DNA from 2 places in the Kitasatospora sp. NPDC001527 genome. Region 2 is predicted to be linked to the other one. Evidence: riboswitches for the same ligand, from Rfam matches in the RefSeq annotation. Region 2 holds a riboswitch; the other holds the start of a gene.
What was found. Region 2 has a riboswitch for S-adenosylmethionine ahead of thrC (threonine synthase). Riboswitches for the same ligand answer to the same signal wherever they lie in the genome.
Positions count from the first base shown of each region.

Region 1 (7,024 bases), on a different contig from region 2:
CGGCCGGGGCCAGAGCCGGGTCTGCGCGGAGCAGCGCTACGAGCAGCGCTGGGGGGCCGTGCCCGTCGAGCTGCTGACCGGGCGCCCGCTGACCACCGGCCAGCTCGCCGAGGCCCCCGAGCCGGTGCCCGGCTGCCCGGCCGCGCCCACGCCGGGCAAGCACCCGGCACTCTCCGTGCTCAGCGCGCTCTTCCTGCACGGCGGCTGGCTGCACCTGCTCGGCAACCTGCTCTTCCTGCACGTCTTCGGGCCCACCGTGGAGCGGCGGCTGGGGCGCTCCCGGTTCGTCCTCTTCTATCTGGCGTCCGGGGTGCTGACCACCTACGGCTTCGCGCTCGCCGAGGCGCACTCGGCGGACGCGACCCGGGTGCTGATCGGCGCCTCCGGGGCGATCTCGGCCGTCCTCGGCGCCTATCTGCGCTTCCACCCGCGGGCCCGGGTCACCACGCTCGTCCCGCTGCTGCTCTTCCTGCCGCTGCGCTTCCCGGCCTGGCTGGTGCTGGGGCTCTGGTTCGTCCTCCAGTGGTGGTCGGTGCACTCCGCCGGGCCCGGCGTGGCGTACCTGGTGCACGTGATCGGCTTCGCGGCCGGGTTCCTCTACGCCTGCACCCTGGCCGAGCGCCGTCCGCGGGCCACCCGCCCCCGCGACGGTGCGGCCGGCTCCCGATACCCTGGCGGCACCTCACAAAGGAGTACGCCACCGTGATCACCGCCATCGTCCTGATCAAGACCAGTGTCGACCGCATCCCGGAGATCGCCGAGGCGATCGCCGCCATCGAGGGCGTCAGCGAGGTCTACTCGGTGACGGGCGGCTACGACCTGGTCGCGATGGTGCGGGTGGGCCGGCACGACGACCTCGCCGAGGTGATCCCCGGCCGGCTGAACAAGGTCCCCGGCGTGGCCCACACCGAGACCCAGATCGCCTTCCGCACCTACTCCCAGCACGACCTGGAGGCCGCCTTCGCGATCGGCCTGGACGAGTAGGACGCGCCCCCGCCCGGCCGCTGCCCCGCTCAGCCCTCGCGGCGGGTGTCCGCGACGCAGCGGCCGCCCTCGTTGCGGTAGGTCCAGGCGGCGCCGTCCGTGACCAGCTCGCGGACGGCGGTCAGGAACCGGTCCACGTGCTCGTCCGGGGTGCCCGCGCCGAAGCTCACCCGGATCGCGTTCAGGCTGCGCTCGCCGGGCAGCGACGGCTCCGGCGCGCCGCACTCCGAGGGCGCGGCCTCCTCGTCGCCGAGCAGGGTGCGCACCAGCGGGTGGGCACAGAACAGACCGTCGCGGACGCCGATGCCGTACTCGGCGGACAGCGCGGCCGAGAAGTGCGAGCTGTTCCAGCCCCGGACGACGAAGGAGAGCACGCCCACCCGGTCCGAGTCGGCGCCGAACAGGTTCAGCACCCGGACCTCGGGGATCTCGGCCAGCCCGGCCTTCAGCCGCGCGACCAGCGCCCGCTCGCGGGCCTCCAGCGCGTCGAACCCGGCCTCGGTGAGCGCCCGGCAGGCCGAGGCGATCGCGTAGGCGCCGATGACGTTGGGCGAGCCGGCCTCGTGCCGGGCCGGGCCGGTGTGCCACTGCACGGCCACCGAGCCGTCGGTCTCCCGGGCCACCGTGCGGGTGGCGCCGCCGCCGGCCAGGTACGGGTCGGCCGCGTCCAGCCAGTCCGCCCGGCCGGCCAGCACCCCGGCGCCGAACGGCGCGTACAGCTTGTGGCCGGAGAAGGCGATCCAGTCGACGCCCAGCTCGCGCACCGAGACCCGGTGGTGCGGGGCCAGCTGCGCGGCGTCGAGCACCACCCGGGCTCCGTGGCGGTGGGCGGTGCGGGTCAGCTCGGCGACCGGCCAGAGCTCACCGGTGACGTTGGAGGCGCCGGTGACGCAGAGCAGCTTCGGGCCCTCGGGGGCCCCGGTCAGCGCGGCGTCGAAGGCGGCGACGGCCTCGGCGTGCGAGCGGGGCGCGCGCAGGTAGGTGACGGGCAGGCCGGCGTGCGCCCAGGGCAGCAGCGAGGCGTGGTGCTCGGTCTCGAAGGCGAACACCTGGGTCCCGGCCGGGACGGCGCCGGCCAGCAGGTTGAGCGAGTCGGTGGTGGCGCGGGTGAAGACCACCTGGTCGCCCTCGCGCAGGTCGAGGAACTCGGCGATGGTGCGGCGGCTCTGCTCGAACAGGTCGGTGGAGAGCTGCGAGAGGTAGCCGGCGCCGCGGTGCACGCTGCCGTAGTAGGGGGCGTAGGCGGCGACGTCGTCCCAGACCCGCTGGAGCGCCGGGGAGCTGGCGGCGTAGTCGAGCGCCGCGTAGCCGACCTTCTCGCCGTTGGCGAGCGGGACCTGGACGTCGTGGCCGAGCACGGCGAGGGGGGCGCACGGGAGGGGCTGTGCGGAGCTCGCCGAAACAAGGGTGGCGGCGGGCGACGGGTGGGAGGCCAGAGACATGGGGATGCACTCCTGTACGGGTCAGGGACCCCGGGAGTGCGATCAGTCCGGCGTCCGCGCTTGCCACGCGGACGGCTCGCCACGTGACCCGGTCCTCACCCAGGGCACCCCGCCACGGACGGAGGGTTGCCGGACAGCCAGCTGGGGCTTGACGCTGTCGCTCATGACCTGGCGAAGACTCTAGGTCGCGTCCGGCCCGTGGTCAAACAGCCGTCCGTATCCCGGACATGCGCGAGGGCCCACCGGGAGGACTCCCGGTGGGCCCCAACGGCCGCGTCAGGACCGGGCGGTGGCCTCCGACCAGTGCTTCAGCAGATCGCCCGCGGCACCCGAGTCGATGGCCGCGGCGGTGCGCCGCATGGCCGACTCCAGCTGCTCGGCGAGCGGCGCGTCGGTCAGGTCGAGCGCCACCAGCGCGGCCGCCGAGTTCAGCAGCACCGCGTCGCGCACCGGCCCGTGCTCGCCGGCCAGCAGCCGGCGCGCGACCTCCGCGTTGTACGCCGGGTCCCCGCCGCGCAGCGCCTCGATGCCGACCGGCTCGATGCCGACCTCACGCGGGTCGAAGGAGGTCTCGGTGACGGCGCCGCCCCGGACCACCCAGACCCGCGAGGTGGTGGTGATGGTCAGCTCGTCCAGCCCGTCGTCGCCCCGGAAGACCAGCGCGCTCGCCCCGCGCCGCGCCAGCACGCCGGCGATCAGCCCGGCGAGCCGGGTGTCGAAGCAGCCGATGGCGTGCGCCGTCACCCGGGCCGGGTTGGTGAGCGGACCGAGGATGTTGAAGGCGGTGGGCACCCCGAGCTCGCTGCGGGCCGGACCGGCGTACCGCATCGACGGGTGGAAGGTGGCCGCGAAGCAGAAGGTGAGCCCGACCTCCTCGGCGACCTCGGCGACCCGGCTCGGCCGCAGGCGGAGGTTGATGCCCAGCTTCTCCAGCACGTCCGAGGAACCGCTGGAGGAGGAGGCCGCCCGGTTGCCGTGCTTGACCACCTTGGCGCCGGCCGCCGCGGCGACGATCGCCGACATGGTGGAGATGTTGACGGTCTTGGCCCGGTCGCCGCCGGTGCCGACGATGTCCACCGCCGGGCCGGGGATGTCCAGCGGCTCGGCATGGGTGTACATGGAGTCGACCAGGCCGGAGATCTCGTCGACCGTCTCGCCCTTGGCCCGCAGCGCCACCATGAAGCCGGCGATCTGCACCGGGGAGGCCTCCCCGCTCATGATCCGGTCCATCGCCCAGGCGGTGGCCGAGCGGTCGAGGTCCTCCCCCCTCAGCAGCGCCGACAGGATGTCCGGCCAGGTGCGGACCACCTGCGCGGGCTCGCTACCGCCGTTCGCAGGGTGCGCGTTCACCATGGCTGACTCCAGCTCTCGCTCCCCGGGGACCGGGGAAGGACGTAGGGACGAAAGTCAGCCTATCGAGCGGTGGGGTGCCGGGGCCGTGCCGTTCACCCTTCTTCTCTGCTGTTGAGACGCGGGATGAGACGGCGGGGCGGGAAGACCCTCAGCGGGTGGCCGGCGCCCGCTTCGCCTGCCGGGCCCGCAGCAGGGTGGCGACGGCCTCGGCCAGCGCCACCGGGTCCACCGGCTGGGAGATCGCCGCGTCGGCCCGGCTCCAGGCCGCCAGCCAGGAATCCTGCGGCCGGCCGATCAGCACCAGCAGCGGCGGGCAGCCGTAGATCTCGTCCTTCAGCTGCCGGGCGAGCCCGAGCCCGCCGGCCGGAACCGCCTCGCCGTCCAGGACGCAGAGGTCGATGCCGCCCTTCTCCAGCGCCTTGAGCACCGCGGGGGTGGTCGCGCACTCCAGGTAGTCCAGCTCCGGCAGGTCCTCCGCGGGCCGCCGGCCGAGAGCGGTCAGCACCTGCTCGCGGGTGGTGCGGTCGTGGCTGTAGACAAGGACGGTCAACGTCCCGTCGGTCGTGTACGCCATGGGCCTGCTCCCTCACGTGTGATCCGGACCACGTTCGCCTCTCCCCGGATGCTACTCCCGATCACCCGCCGCCGAGCCCTTCCGGAGAGATCCGTCCGGAGCCGTCGGGCCGGCGACTGGTCCGGGCGGAGCACGGCGCGTCACCCCCGCCCGCGCGGACCACCCGTACGGCGGACGGGTGGCCTCTCCCCTTACTACCCGGCGCCCCGCGGGCCCGCCGCGACACGCCGCCGCAGGCCCGGAAGAAGCCCTTCAGGAACCGTCAGAAAAGGGACACGCCGCTGCTCGGCAAGGGTATGGACGGCCCGTCGGCCGCCAAGGGGGCATACCGCACGCACCGGACACTCCGAGGGAGACCCCCCGGCGTGAAGACGGAATAAGGGACCGACATAATGTCCGTCGTGGCGACAGCAACAGCAGTAGAAACCGGGCACGCGCACGGATCGGTCAACCGGCCGAACATGGTCAGCGTCGGAACGATCGTCTGGCTCAGTTCCGAGTTGATGTTCTTCGCGGCCCTCTTCGCGATGTACTTCACGCTCCGCTCCGTCAAGGGGCCGGAGTTCTGGACCGAGAAGGCGCACGCCCTCAACGTGCCCTTCTCCTCGGTCAACACCACGATCCTGGTGCTCTCCTCGCTCACCTGCCAGCTCGGCGTCTTCGCCGCCGAGCGCGGGGACGTGAAGAAGCTCCGCTCGTGGTTCATCATCACCTTCGTGATGGGCGCGATCTTCATCGGCGGCCAGATCTTCGAGTACACCGAGCTGGTCAAGAAGGACGGCCTCTCGCTGTCCTCCGACCCGTACGGCACGGTGTTCTACCTGACCACCGGCTTCCACGGTCTGCACGTGACGGGTGGTCTGATCGCCTTCCTGCTGGTCCTGGGACGGACGTACGCAGCCAAGCGCTTCACGCACGAGCAGGCCACCGCCGCGATCGTCGTGTCGTACTACTGGCACTTCGTCGACGTCGTGTGGATCGGCCTGTTCGCGACCATCTACCTGATCAAGTAACCAGCTGATCAGGTCGCTGGCCACCGGCCTCGGGTCCCGCCCTCACCGGCGACGGCCCGATTTCGCCGGTGCCGACGCTCCCACCGACCGACCGCGCGCGCAGCCCTAGACAGGCAGCCTCGTGCCGGCCAGACCGGCCGCCGGGTGCACCCACCAGTCGACCAGATCCTGACACCGGGGTTATTCCGTGAAAAAGCTCTCCGCACGACGGCGCCACCCACTGGCGGCGCTGGTCGTCCTACTTCTCGCCCTGGCGGCAACCGGGGGGCTGTACGCCGCGTTCGCGCCCGCCGACAAGGCGCAGGCCGACGTCGCCGCGCAGTCGCTCGCGATCGACGAGGGCAAGAAGCTCTTCGCCGTGGGCTGCTCCTCCTGCCACGGCCTGAACGGCCAGGGCAGCAGCGACGGCCCGAGCCTGGTCGGCGTCGGCTCCGCCGCGGTCGACTTCCAGGTGGGCACCGGTCGCATGCCGGCCCAGCAGCCCGGCGCCCAGGTGCCGCGCAAGCCGAACATCTACTCGCAGGCGGAGATCGACCAGCTCGCCGCCTTCGTCGCCTCGCTCGGCCCCGGCCCGGTGACGCCGACCGAGGAGCAGGTCACCTCGACCAACCCCGAGGACCTCGCCAAGGGTGGCGAGCTGTTCCGCACCAACTGCGCCCAGTGCCACAACTTCGCCGGCCAGGGCGGTGCCCTGACCCAGGGCAAGTACGCCCCGTCGCTGGAGGGCGTGGACGCCAAGCACATCTACGAGGCCATGCAGACCGGCCCGCAGAACATGCCGTCGTTCCCGGACAGCATCATGCCCGAGGAGCAGAAGAAGCAGATCGTGGCCTTCGTCCGCCACACCACCAACGATGAGCCCAACCCCGGCGGTCTCACGCTCGGCAGCCTCGGTCCGGTGACCGAGGGCCTGTTCGGCTGGATCTTCGGTCTCGGCGCGCTCATCGCGGTCGCGATCTGGGTCGCCGCCCACACCACCAAGGCCAAGAAGTCATGAGCCACGACATGTCAGAAGAGAAGCTCCCGGAGTCCCACGGCTCCGCCGGGCACCACGAGGTGGCCGCCCACGGCGACCCGTTCGCCGACCCCGGCCTGCCGGCCCACGAGCCGCGCCGCACCGACATCGACGAGCGGGCCGCCAAGCGGGCCGAGCGTCAGGTGTCGCTGATGTTCGTCGTGTCGATGATCGCCACCATCGGCTTCATCGCCTCGTACGTGGCCATCGACCCGGACAAGATCGTCTACATCTGGCCGCTGGGCAACGTCAGCGCGCTGAACTTCGCGCTCGGCATGACCCTCGGCGTCGCGCTGTTCCTCATCGGCGCGGGCGCGGTCCACTGGGCCCGCACCCTGATGTCGGACCACGAGATCCCGGCCGAGCGTCACCCGATCGAGGCCGACGACGAGGTCCGCGCGGACGTCATCGAGCAGTTCAGGACCGGCGCCGCCGAGTCCGGCTTCGGCCGCCGCAAGATGATCCGCAACACCCTCATCGGTTCGATGGCGCTGGTCCCGCTCTCCGGCGTGGTCCTGCTCCGCGACCTGGGCCCGCTGCCCGAGGACAAGCTGCAGCACACCGGCTGGGACGAGGCCACCGAGGCCAAGCCGCTGCAGCTGATCAACATGAACACCAACCTGCCGATGAAGGCCGAGGACAT
Region 1 covers NZ_JBEPAM010000020.1:66,869-73,892, reverse strand. The annotation lists gene ABT238_RS19995 (rhomboid family intramembrane serine protease) at 1-706, shown strand, start outside; gene ABT238_RS19990 (Lrp/AsnC ligand binding domain-containing protein) at 703-984, shown strand; gene ABT238_RS19985 (aminotransferase class V-fold PLP-dependent enzyme) at 1,014-2,426, opposite strand; SAM riboswitch class IV at 2,478-2,595, opposite strand; gene trpD (anthranilate phosphoribosyltransferase) at 2,703-3,779, opposite strand; gene ABT238_RS19975 (DNA-binding transcriptional response regulator) at 3,928-4,353, opposite strand; gene ctaE (aa3-type cytochrome oxidase subunit III) at 4,746-5,366, shown strand; gene qcrC (cytochrome bc1 complex diheme cytochrome c subunit) at 5,554-6,363, shown strand; gene qcrA (cytochrome bc1 complex Rieske iron-sulfur subunit) at 6,360-7,024, shown strand, end outside.
Region 1: linked by a shared signal. The riboswitch ahead of ABT238_RS19985 (aminotransferase class V-fold PLP-dependent enzyme) and the one ahead of thrC (threonine synthase) in region 2 are both predicted to bind S-adenosylmethionine.

Region 2 (7,024 bases):
CAGGATGGTCGGGATACGGACGTTGGCGCTCATGGGGGTCTCCTCGGTGCGGTCGCGGTGCGGTCGCGGTGGGGCTGGGCGGGTGGGGGTCGCGAAGGTCAGGCGGTCGCCAGGCCGGCGTCCCGGAAGGACTCCAGGGTCGGCCGGATGACGGCGGTCATCCCGGCCTCCGCGACGGCGTCGAGGGTCTTCAGGCCGTCGCCGGTGTTGATCGCGACGGTCTCCTTGGACGGGTCCAGTCGGCCGGTCTCGACGAGCTTCTTGAGCACGCCGATCGTCACGCCGCCCGCGGTCTCCGCGAAGACGCCCTCGGTGCGGGCCAGCAGCCGGATCGCGGCCACGACCTCCTCGTCCGTCACGTCCTCCACCGCGCCGCCGGTGCGCCGGGCGATGTCCAGCACGTACGGGCCGTCGGCCGGGTTGCCGATCGCCAGCGACTTGGCGATGGTGTCCGGCTTGACCGGCCGGATCACGTCGTGGCCGGCCTTGAAGGCGGCCGAGACCGGCGAGCAGCCCGCCGCCTGGGCGCCGAAGATCCGGTACGGCCGGTCCTCGACCAGGCCGAGCTTGATCAGCTCCTGCAGGCCCTTGTCGATCTTGGTGAGCTGCGAGCCCGAGGCGATCGGGATCACGATCTGCTCCGGCAGCCGCCAGCCCAGCTGCTCGCAGATCTCGTAGGCGAGCGTCTTGGAGCCCTCGCCGTAGTACGGCCGCAGGTTGACGTTGACGAAGCCCCAGCCCTCGCCGGCCGGGTCGCCGATCAGCTCCGAGCAGAACCGGTTCACGTCGTCGTAGTTGCCCTCGATGCCGACCAGCTCGCCGCCGTACACCCCGGCCATCACGACCTTGCCCTGCTCCAGGTCGTGCGGGATGAACACGCAGGACCGGAAGCCCGCCCGGGCCGCCGCCGCGCCCACCGCGCCGGCCAGGTTGCCGGTCGACGAGCAGGACAGCGTGGTGTAGCCGAACGCGCGGGCCGCCTCGATGGCGCAGGCCACCACGCGGTCCTTGAAGGAGTGGGTCGGGTTGCCGGAGTCGTCCTTGACGTGCAGCTGGGCGGTGAAGCCGAGCTCACGTCCCAGGTTGTCGGCCTTCACCAGCGGGGTCCACCCCGGGTTGAGGTTCGGCTTGGTCGCGACGTCCGCGGGCACCGGCAGCAGCGGGGCGTAGCGCCAGATCGACGCGGGACCGGCCTCGATCCGCTTGCGCAGTTCCTCGGCGCCCTCGCCGCCGAAGTCGTAGGCGATCTCCAGCGGGCCGAAGCACTCCACGCACGCGAAGCTGGGACCGAGCGGGAAGCGGGTTCCGCACTCCCGACAGGACAGCTGGGCTGCGGGGCCGAGGTCAACGGTGACGGGTGCGGCGGTGTCGATAGCCATGGGGCGAGGCCTCTCTCCTCATCTTCCCCGGGACGCGGTCGCGCCCGGGCCGGAATTGGCACCTGTCCCGCCGGGGCCCGAAGCCGTCCGCGCGAGAAGGTTGCCGGGACGTCAACGGGCCGTTCCCTCAGTCCCTCTGGATGAGCTCTGTGAAGTTGTGGTCCTGCTCAGCGGAGACCCCGGCGTGCGAAGGTCCGACCGCTGTACGAAGACTGTATCCGAAGGCGTCAACCCCGAACGGCACCGTCCGCCACGCGAGATGCCCCGTCCCACCCGGCCCCGTACCCGAACCCGCCGAGGAGCGCACCGTGCCCGCCGAACCGACCTCCGAGCTCCTCCCCGAGACGGCGTCCTGGCTGCGCCGGCGCTCGTGGAGCGCGGCCGACCGCCCGGTGCGCACACTGGCCGCGGCCAAGCGCGCACTCGGCCCGGCCGGCACGGTCAGCGTCGTGCTGCCCGCCCTGGACGAGGAGGCCACCGTCGGCGAGATCGTCCGGGTGATCCGCCGCGAGCTGATGGAGCGGCTGCCGCTGGTCGACGAGCTGGTGGTGGTCGACTCCGGCTCCGCCGACGCCACCGCCGAGGTCGCCGCCGAGGCCGGCGCCACCGTCGTGCACCGTGACGCGATCCTGCCCCGGCTGCCCGCCGCCCCCGGCAAGGGCGAGGTGCTCTGGCGCTCGCTGCTGGTCACCCGCGGCGAGATCGTCTGCTTCGTGGACGCCGACCTGCGCGAGTTCGACCCCGCCCTGGTCTCCGGCATCATCGGCCCGCTGCTCACCGAACCGGACATCCAGCTGGTCAAGGCGATGTACGACCGGCCGCTCGAAACGGACGGCGCGGTCGTGCCGGCCGGCGGCGGCCGGGTCACCGAACTCGTCGCCCGCCCGCTGCTCAACCTGCACTGGCCGGAACTCGCCGGTTTCGTCCAGCCGCTCGGTGGCGAGTACGCGGCCCGGCGCTCGCTGCTGGAGCGGCTGCCCTTCCCCACCGGCTACGGCGTCGAGCTCGGCCTGCTGGTGGACGCCCTGGAGACGGCCGGCCTGGACGCCCTCGCCCAGGTGGACGTGGGCGTGCGCCACCACCGGCACCAGGACGGCCAGGCGCTCGGCCGGATGGCCGCCACCATCTACCGCACCGCGCTGGAACGGCTCGACCGCACCCACCGGCTCAAGGCCTCCGCCGACCTGCTCCACCCGCGGCTCACCCAGTTCACCCGCGACCCGCGCACCCGTGCCTTCACCGCCCACACCCACCCGGTCACCGCGACCGAACGCCCCCCGATGCACACCGTGCCCGAGTACGCCACCCGGCACTGACACGTTTGCCACCCCGGACCCCCGGCAACCAACCAACCATGGGCCCTGACACGACCGAACGTTCGAATCCGACCGGCGCCGCCCCCGTCCTGGTGGCGTCCAACCGGGGGCCGGTGTCCTTCGGCACCGCGGACGACGGCACGCTGACCCTCCGCAGAGGCGGCGGAGGCCTGGTCTCCGGGCTCTCCGCCATCGACGACCCGGACGCCGTCTGGGTCTGCGCCGCGCTGTCCGACGCCGACCGCCGGGCCGCCCGCGAGGCCCCGGACGGCCGCCTCGACCGGGCCGGCCACGACGTCGGCGGACAGGCCGTGCGGATGCTCGACATCGACCCGCGGACCTTCGCCCGCGCCTACAACGGCATCGCCAACTCGACCCTCTGGTTCGTCCACCACCTGCTCTGGAACACCCCGACCGCCCCCGCCTTCGACGCCGGCTTCCGCACCGAGTGGCAGGCCTACACCGCCTACAACACCGCCTTCGCCGAGGCGCTCGCCGCCGAGGCCGCCCCCGGCGCCGCCGTCCTGGTGCAGGACTACCACCTCTCGCTCGTCCCGGCACTGCTCCGCGCCGCCCGCCCCGACCTGCGGATCGGCCACTTCTCGCACACCCCCTGGGCGCCGCCCGAGTACCTGCGGCTGCTGCCCGACGACATCTCCGAGGCCGTCCTCACCGGCATCCTCGGCGCCGACCGGGCGGGCTTCCTGACCCGCCGCTGGGCACTCGCCTTCGCCGACTGCTGCGAGCGCTTCCTCGGCGCGGAGGTCGACCGCGAGGCGCTCACCGTGGCGCACGCCGGCCGCACCACCGCGCTGGGCGTGCACGGCCTCGGCGCCGACGCCGACTTCCTGCGCGAGCGCGCCCACCGCCCGGACGTCGACGAGCGGCTCGCCGCCCTGCGCACCGCGGTCGGCGACCGGCGCACCGTGGTCCGGGTCGACCGCACCGAGCTGAGCAAGAACATCGTCCGCGGCTTCCTGGCCTACCGGCACCTGCTGCGCACCCGCCCCGAGTGGCACGACCGGGTGGTGCACATCGCCTTCGCCTACCCGTCGCGCACCGACCTCGCCGAGTACCGGGCCTACACCGACCAGGTGCGGGCGCTCGCCGCCGAGATCGAGGCGGAGTTCGGCACGCCCGGCTGGAAGCCGCTGATCCTGCACGTCGACGACGACTTCCCGCGCTCGCTGGCCGCCTACCGGATGGCCGACGTGGCCCTGGTCAACCCGATCCGGGACGGCATGAACCTGGTGGCCAAGGAGGTCCCGGTGGTCTCCGACCGGGGCTGCGCGCTGGTGCTGTCCCGGGAGGCCGGCGCGCACGCCGAACTCGGCGAGGACGCGCTGAGCGTCAACCCGTACGACGTCGTGGCCACCGCCGAGGCGCTGCACGCCGGGCTCACCATGCCGGCCGGGGAGCGCGCCGAGCGCACCAAGCGGCTGGCCGCCGCGGCGACGGCGCTGCCCCCGCAGCAGTGGTTCCTCGACCAGCTCAACGCCCTGCGGCCGGGCCGCTGAGCTCCTCCCCCAGCGCGCCGAGCAGTTCCACCACGCCGGCCGGGCCCGGGACCACCAGGTCCGCCCGGTCGGCGAGCTCGCGCACCGGCGCCTCGCCCACCGCGCCGCTGCACACCAGCAGCCCGGCCAGGCCCTCCCCGCGCAGCTTCTCCACCGCCGCGAAGGCCGGGACGTCACCGAGGTCGTCGCCCGCGTAGAGCACCGAGCGGGCGCCGCGCTCGCGCAGCAGCCCGGTCAGCGCCGCTCCCTTGTCCACCCCGGGCGGCCGCAGCTCCAGCACCATCCGGCCCGGTTCCACCACCAGCCCGTGCTCGCCCGCCAGGCCCTCCATCGGCGCGCGCAGCAGCTCGAACGCGGCGGCCGGCTCGGCCGTGCGCCGGGTGTGCACGGCCACCGAGCGGCCCTTGTCCTCCACCCAGGTGCCGTCCGGCGCGCCGAGTCCGGCCAGCACCCGCGGCAGCCGCTCGCGCACCGCGGCCACGCCCGGGTGCGGCGGCGGCGCGGTCAGCTCGCCGTCCTCCCAGCGCTCGGCGCCGTAGTGGCCGAGCACCACCACGCCGTGGAGTCCGGCGAGACCGCCGTACTCCACGGCCAGCGCGGCCGGGCGGCCGGTCACCACGGCGACCGTGCCGACCCGCGGCGCCAGCGCGCGCAGTGCGGGCGCCACGCCCGGGTGCGCCCGGGCCCGGCTCGGGTCGGGGACGATCGGTGCGAGCGTTCCGTCGAAGTCGAGGGCGATCACGACGTCACGGGGCGCGGCGAGCAGCGCCGCCAGCCCCGCGCGCCCGGCATCCGTCAGTGGTCGCGCAATGTCGGCAAGGCCCATGCCTGGCACCGTACCCAGCTGTCCCGGGCGGACACCCCCGGCGCGGCGGCCGTGGCTACCGGGCCGCCCGGCGGGCGTCGCGGACCCGGCGCAGCCGGTTGACCAGGACCGGCGCGTGCGCCAGCGCCTCCGGCCGGTCCAGCAGTGCGTTCAGCAGCTGGTAGTACCGGGTGCTGGAGAGCCCCAGCTCCTCCCGGACGGCGCGTTCCTTGGCGCCGGCCGTCCGCCAGGAGCGGCCCTCCAGCTCCAGCACGGCCCGGTCCCGCTCGTCCAGCGTGCCGGGCGTGCCGGGCGTGCCGGGCGTGCCGGGGGAACCGTCCGCACCGGGCGCGTCCGGTTCCCGCGCCGCCTCGTCGTCCGCGCCCATCGGGGCCCACCTCCGTCCATCACTACGGAGTGTCATTCTCCCCCGCGGACCCGACACACTCTGCGTCCTGCGCGGCCCCGGTCCGGCGGCTAGCGTCACCCCCATGACCAGCATCCCGGCCGCCGCCTTCGCCCTGCACGTCCCGACCGCGGACCTCGTCCCCGACCCGCTCGACCCGGCGCAGATCGTCTCGGGCGCCCCCGAGGTGTCCGGCCGGGTGCTCACCGGGTCCGCCACCGGGGAGACCGGCATCTGGCAGATCACCCCGGGCGTGGCCACCGACGTGGAGGCGGACGAGGTGTTCGTGGTGCTGAGCGGCCGGGCCACCGTCGTGGTCGACGGCGGCCCGACGCTGGAGCTCGGCCCGGGCGACTGCGGGGTGCTGCGGGCGGGCGACCGCACCACCTGGACCGTCCACGAGACGCTCCGCAAGGTCTACGCGATCACCTTCTGAGACCCGCCCCGCCTGCCCGCCCGGCCCGGATTCACTTGCGGATCCGGGCCGCCTCCTTGACGGCTGCCTGCTGGAGGTCCTCCAGCACCGGCTTGGGGTCGCCGGTCACCGCCGCCCCGATGCCGGCCTTGATCCGGTTGGAGACCTCCGCCCAGGCCGGGTCGCCGAACGGGTAGAAGCTGGCGTTGCCCAGGCCCGCCGCGAACTGCTTGAGGTCCTCGTGCTTCGGGTCCTTGGTCATCGCGTCGAAGGCGTCCTGGGTGACCGGCAGCAGGTTGTAGGTCTCGTCGAACCTGAGCTGGTTCTCCTTGCCGTAGACGAAGGAGAGGAAGGTGCGGATCTCGTTCCGGTGCCCGTTGGCCTTGAACGCCATCATCCAGTCGGCGACGCCGAGGCTGCCGGTCTTCGCCAGGCCGTCCTTCCTCGGGATCGGCGCCGTCCCGAAGTCGATCTTCCCGTTGGTGGCCATCCGCAGCAGCGTCGGGTGCCCGTTGAGCATCGCCACCTTGCCGGCCGCGAAGTCGCTGAACACCGGGGTGCGGTTCACCTTGCCGGGCTCGGGCTGGGTCAGGCCGGTGACGACCAGGTTGTTCCTCAGCCAGGTGAAGGTGGCCTGGTTCTGGGCACTGTCGATGGTGTAGTTGCCGACGTCGTCGGAGAGGCTGCCGCCGCCGCTCAGCGTCCAGAGCATCGACTCGGCGGGCGCCTCCTCGGGCCCGAGCGGCAGTCCGTACGGCACGACGCCGGGGACCTTGAGCTTGATCTTCTCGGCGGCCGCCTTGAGCTCGTTCCAGGTGGCCGGCGGCTGGGCGATGCCGGCCTTCTGGAAGATCGCCTTGTTGTAGAAGAGCACCCGGGAGGAGGAGACGAACGGGATGCCGTACTGCGTGCCGAGCACCTGCCCGGCGTGCGAGAACTGCTCCATGATGTTCGCCTGGGTCTCCAGGGAGAGCACGTCCGCGGCGGGGTAGAGCCGGTCCGCGGCGGCCTGGTCGGCGAAGCCGCCGGTCTGCAGCAGGTCGGGCGACTTGCCGCTCTTCACCAGCTCCTCGACCCGCTTGCCGATGTCGGTCCAGCCCACCACCTCGACGTTCACCTTGATGCCCGGGTTGGCGGCCTCGAAGCGGCGGGCGAGGTCGTCCCAGTACAGCTTGGAGTTGGTGTC
Region 2 covers NZ_JBEPAM010000088.1:8,471-15,494, reverse strand. The annotation lists gene ABT238_RS37600 (ubiquitin-like small modifier protein 1) at 1-33, opposite strand, end outside; gene thrC (threonine synthase) at 99-1,379, opposite strand; SAM riboswitch class I at 1,395-1,526, opposite strand; gene ABT238_RS37590 (glucosyl-3-phosphoglycerate synthase) at 1,688-2,695, shown strand; gene ABT238_RS37585 (alpha,alpha-trehalose-phosphate synthase (UDP-forming)) at 2,734-4,212, shown strand; gene otsB (trehalose-phosphatase) at 4,187-5,038, opposite strand; gene ABT238_RS37575 (DUF3263 domain-containing protein) at 5,094-5,405, opposite strand; gene ABT238_RS37570 (cupin domain-containing protein) at 5,509-5,859, shown strand; gene ABT238_RS37565 (extracellular solute-binding protein) at 5,891-7,024, opposite strand, start outside.